DNA from 2 places in the Mesorhizobium bavaricum genome. Region 2 is predicted to be linked to the other one. Evidence: riboswitches for the same ligand, from Rfam matches in the RefSeq annotation. Region 2 holds a riboswitch; the other holds the start of a gene.
What was found. A riboswitch is a leader RNA that binds a small molecule or an ion and turns the genes downstream of it on or off. The one in region 2 is predicted to bind S-adenosylmethionine.

Region 1: linked by a shared signal. The riboswitch ahead of AC1RZR_RS00965 (O-succinylhomoserine sulfhydrylase) and the one ahead of metX (homoserine O-acetyltransferase MetX) in region 2 are both predicted to bind S-adenosylmethionine.

What each region holds. Positions count from the first base shown of each region.
Region 1 covers NZ_CM165566.1:180,151-182,542, forward strand. The annotation lists gene AC1RZR_RS00960 (2'-deoxycytidine 5'-triphosphate deaminase) at 1-874, opposite strand, end outside; SAM riboswitch at 1,012-1,089, shown strand; gene AC1RZR_RS00965 (O-succinylhomoserine sulfhydrylase) at 1,147-2,334, shown strand; partial or broken gene AC1RZR_RS00970 (ceramide glucosyltransferase) at 2,349-2,392, opposite strand, start outside.
Region 2 covers NZ_CM165566.1:1,871,050-1,873,441, reverse strand. The annotation lists gene hisC (histidinol-phosphate transaminase) at 1-972, opposite strand, end outside; SAM riboswitch at 1,108-1,185, shown strand; gene metX (homoserine O-acetyltransferase MetX) at 1,299-2,392, shown strand, end outside.

The DNA of each region.
Region 1 (2,392 bases), 1.7 Mb from region 2:
GATCGAAGAAGCCGGCATAGTGGACGCGGAATTCGCCGACGAGCGGATCGAACGGCGTCATCTCGGCGGCGTAGAGCGGCGGCACATGCACTGCTTCCTGGCTGACGAGGATGTAGAATTCATCGGGATCGAGCACCAGTTCGCCGGCGCCGCTCTTGTGGATCGGCTCCCAGAAGTCGACGACCTCTTGCGCGGCGCGCTTGTCGACGTCGACAAGTCCGGTGTGATGCTTGCCGCGATAGCCGACCAGCCCGTTTTGATCGCCGTTGAGGTCGATCGACAGCGCAATGCCGCCACCGGAAATGTTCGGCGGCTCGGTGGCAACCAGCATCTCGGCGCGATGCAGGTCATGCAGCTCGGCTTCAGACAGCAGCGCATTGCCGGTGCGGAAGCGTATCTGCGACAGTCGCGAACCGGTGCGCGCGACGATCGGAAAGGTGCGCGGGCTGACCTCGAGATAGAGCGGTCCGTGATAGCCGGCGGCGATCTTGTCGAACTCGTGGCCACGGTCGGTCATGACGCGGGTGAAGATGTCGAGTCGCCCGGTCGAACTCTTCGGATTGGCCGAGGCCGAAATGTCCGCCGGCAATGCCAGGCTTTCAAGCAAGGGGACGATATAAACGCAGCCGGTCTCCAGCACCGCGCCCTCGGCAAGATTGATCTCGTGCAGCTGCAGCCGGTCGAGCTTTTCCGAAACCTTGTGGTTGGGACCCGGCAGGAACGAGGCCCGCACCCGCCAGGCCTTGTCGCCGAGCCGCAGATCCAGGCTCGCCGGCTGGATCTGGTCGATATCGAGCGCGCGGGCCGACTTCAGCGCGCCGGACTGGAACAGCGCCGAAATGTCCTGATCGGGAAGAATGCCTGTCTGCCGCAAGGCTCCACTCCTAGGCCAGACGTTTTCTGATCGCAGGTTCCTGCCGCAAAACCGTGGAACACTTTTGCGGAACCTGCTTGGTACAAACCTCTTAATCAAGCCGGCAATTGACGCAAGCGTGGCGCGGGTTTAAAGGGTCGTTATCCCGTGGTGATTTGGCCGGTCGGCTTGCAGCCACGTTAAACAAGTCGCTAAAGGACCGTCGGGCCGCAAGGCCGTATGGACCGGTTGCGACTTTCGCGGCCGGTTTTTTTGTGTCTGGAACAAAAGCGATGAGCACCAAGAAGCGCAACTGGAAGCCTCAAACAGCACTCGTCCATAGCGGAACCCTGCGTTCCGGTTTCGGCGAAACCTCCGAGGCGATGTACCTGACCCAGGGCTATGTCTACGAAACGGCGCAGGCGGCGGAAGCCCGCTTCAAGGGCGAGGAGCCGGGCTTCATCTATTCGCGCTATGCCAATCCGACCGTCGACATGTTCGAAAAGCGCATGTGCGCGCTCGAAGCCGCCGAGGACGCGCGCGCCACGGCGTCCGGCATGGCGGCGGTGACCGCAGCCCTCCTGTGCAGCGCCAAGGCCGGCGACCATATCGTGGCGGCGCGCGCGCTGTTCGGCTCCTGCCGCTGGGTGGTCGAGACGCTGGCGCCGAGATACGGCATCGAGGCGACGCTGGTCGACGGCACCGACATCGCCAACTGGGAAAAGGCCGTCAAGCCGAACACCAAGCTGTTCTTCCTGGAAAGCCCGACCAACCCGACGCTGGAAGTGGTCGACATCGCTGCGGTTGCCTCGCTTGCCAATTCGATCGGCGCACGGCTGATCGTCGACAATGTCTTTGCCACGCCCCTGCAACAGAAACCGCTGCAGCTCGGCGCGCACATCGTCGTCTATTCGGCGACCAAGCACATTGACGGCCAGGGCCGCTGTCTCGGGGGTGTCATCCTGTCGGACAAGAAATGGATCGACGAGAACCTGCACGACTACTTCCGCCACACCGGCCCCAGCCTGTCACCGTTCAATGCCTGGACACTGCTGAAGGGCCTGGAGACACTGCCGCTACGCGTGCGCCAGCAGACGGAAAGCGCCGGCAAGATCGCGGATTTCCTGGCCGAACGGCCCGAAATCGCCCGCGTCATCTATCCCGGCCGCGCCGACCACCCGCAGGCGGCCATCGTCAAGAAGCAGATGTCGGGCGGCTCGACGCTGATCTGCCTGGACGTCAAGGGCGGCAAGCAGGCGGCCTTCGCCTTGCAGAACGCCCTCGACATCGTGCTGATCTCCAACAATCTCGGTGACGCCAAGAGCCTGATCACCCATCCGGCAACGACGACGCACAAGAATCTGAGCGACGAGGCCCGCGCCGAGCTCGGCATCGGGCCGGGCACGCTCAGACTGTCGGTCGGCCTGGAGGATGCCGACGATCTTCTGGAAGACATCGAGCAGGCGCTGAAGGCCAAATAGGCGGCCTTTGGCTTTCAGGCGCCCGACGGCGTCTCTTCCAGTTCGGCCGCCTTGGTGC
Region 2 (2,392 bases):
GTCCGCCGCCGCCGCCGAATGTTTCTGGTCGTCGGGAAAATGGATCAGGATGAAATTGCCGACGCTTGGCGTTACCCGCAGCCCGAGCTTGCTCAATTCCTCGCTCAACCAGGTGAGCCAGGTCTCGTTATGCATCACGCTGCGTTGGACGTGATCGCGGTCACGGATTGCGGCGATGCCGGCCTCGATCGCCGTGGCATTGACGTTGAAAGGGCCACGCACGCGGTTGATGGCGTCGACGATGTGCATCGGCGCGTACATCCAGCCGATCCGCGCCCCGCCCAGGCCGATCTTGGAGAAGGTGCGGGTCATCACCACGTTCTCGGCACCGCCGACCAGTTCGATGCCGGCCTCATAATCGTTGCGGCGGACATATTCGGCGTAGGCCGCGTCGAGGACCAGAAGCACATGCCTGGGCAGGCCGGCATGCAGACGGCGCACCTCCTGGAACGGCACATAGGTGCCGGTCGGGTTGTTGGGATTGGCAAGGAAGACGATCTTCGTACGCGGTGTGACGGCGGCCAGCATCGCATCGATGTCGGCGCGCTCGTCGGTCTCCTTGACCGCGACCGGAGTGGCGCCGGCTGACTGGATGTAGATCTTGTAGACCATGAAGGCGTGTTCGGTGAAAATCGCCTCGTCGCCGGGCGCGAGATAGGTCTGCGCCAGCAGGCCGAGAATTTCGTCGGAGCCGTTGGAGCAGATGATGTTCTGCGGGTTGAGGCCATGCACCTCGGCGATCGCTTCACGCAGCCGCCTGGCGGTGCCGTCGGGATAGACGTCGAGCTTTCCAGCAATCTCTCGCGCTGCCTCGATCGCCTTCGGCGACGGACCGAGCGGATTCTCGTTCGACGACAGCTTGTAGACTTTGGCGACGCCGGCGGGCGCCGTGCTCTTGCCCGGCACATAGGCGTCGATGTCCATGATGCCCGCGCGCGGGGTTGGACGTGCCTTGTCCGGTGTCTGGCTCATGTCATAAAAATCCGTCGAGAACGCTTCCGCGGGGAAGCCGCAGCGGAAATACAAGCCATGGTCGGCAATGTCGAGAGGTGCAGTTGTGCCGGCCGCCGGCATTGACGGCGAGGCGGGCGAGTTCTAGAAGAACGCTGACAGTTCCGTGGTGATTTGGCCGGTCGGCTTGCAGCCACGTTAAACAACTTGCTAAAGGGCCGTTTGCATCCTGTAACCGGCTTTGCGACCGCAATGCCGGTTTTTTGTTGTCCGCGCCGGCCGGACGCCGCATCGGCATCGATCTTCGAAAAGCACGGTGCGTGGATTCAAAGTGTGAGATGGATGCAATGGCCGCTTTGCGCGCTGGAAAAACCAACAACGAGGCCGACCAACCGTCGAGCCCGGTCTTGCGTTTTGGACCCGACAAGCCACTCAAGCTCGATGCCGGCACCCTGCTGTCGCCGTTCCAGATCGCTTACCAGACCTACGGCACTCTGAACGACGCCCGCTCCAACGCCATCCTCGTCTGCCATGCGCTGACCGGCGACCAGCACGTCGCCAGCACCAATCCGGTGACCGGCAAGCCGGGCTGGTGGGAGGTGCTGATCGGCCCCGGCAAGATCATCGACACCAACCGCTTCTTCGTCATCTGCTCCAACGTGATCGGCGGTTGTCTGGGCTCCACCGGCCCGGCCTCGACCAACCCCGCCACCGGCAAGCCCTATGGGCTCGACCTGCCGATCATCACCATCCGCGACATGGTGCGGGCGCAGCAGATGCTGATCGACCATTTCGGCATTGAAAAACTGTTTTGCGTGCTCGGCGGCTCGATGGGCGGCATGCAGGTGCTGGAATGGGCGTCGAGCTATGCGGAGCGCGTCTTCTCGGCACTGCCGATTGCCACCGGCGCACGCCATTCCTCGCAGAACATCGCCTTCCATGAGGTCGGCCGGCAAGCCGTGATGGCCGATCCGGACTGGCACGGCGGCAAATATTTCGAGCACGGCAGACGCCCGGAAAAGGGGTTGGCAGTGGCGCGCATGGCGGCCCACATCACCTATCTGTCCGAAGCCGCCCTGCACCGGAAATTCGGCCGCAATCTGCAGGATCGCGAAGCGCTGACCTTCGGTTTCGACGCCGACTTCCAGATCGAAAGTTATCTGCGCCACCAGGGCATGACCTTCGTCGACCGTTTCGATGCCAATTCCTACCTCTACATGACGCGCTCGATGGACTATTTCGATCTCGCCGCCGACCATGGCGGCCGGCTGGCGGATGCCTTTGCCGGCACCAAAACCCGCTTCTGCCTGGTGTCCTTCACCTCGGATTGGCTGTTTCCGACCGAAGAGAGCCGCTCGATCGTGCACGCGCTCAACGCAGCCGGCGCGTCGGTATCCTTCGTCGAGATCGAGACCGACCGTGGCCACGATGCCTTCCTGCT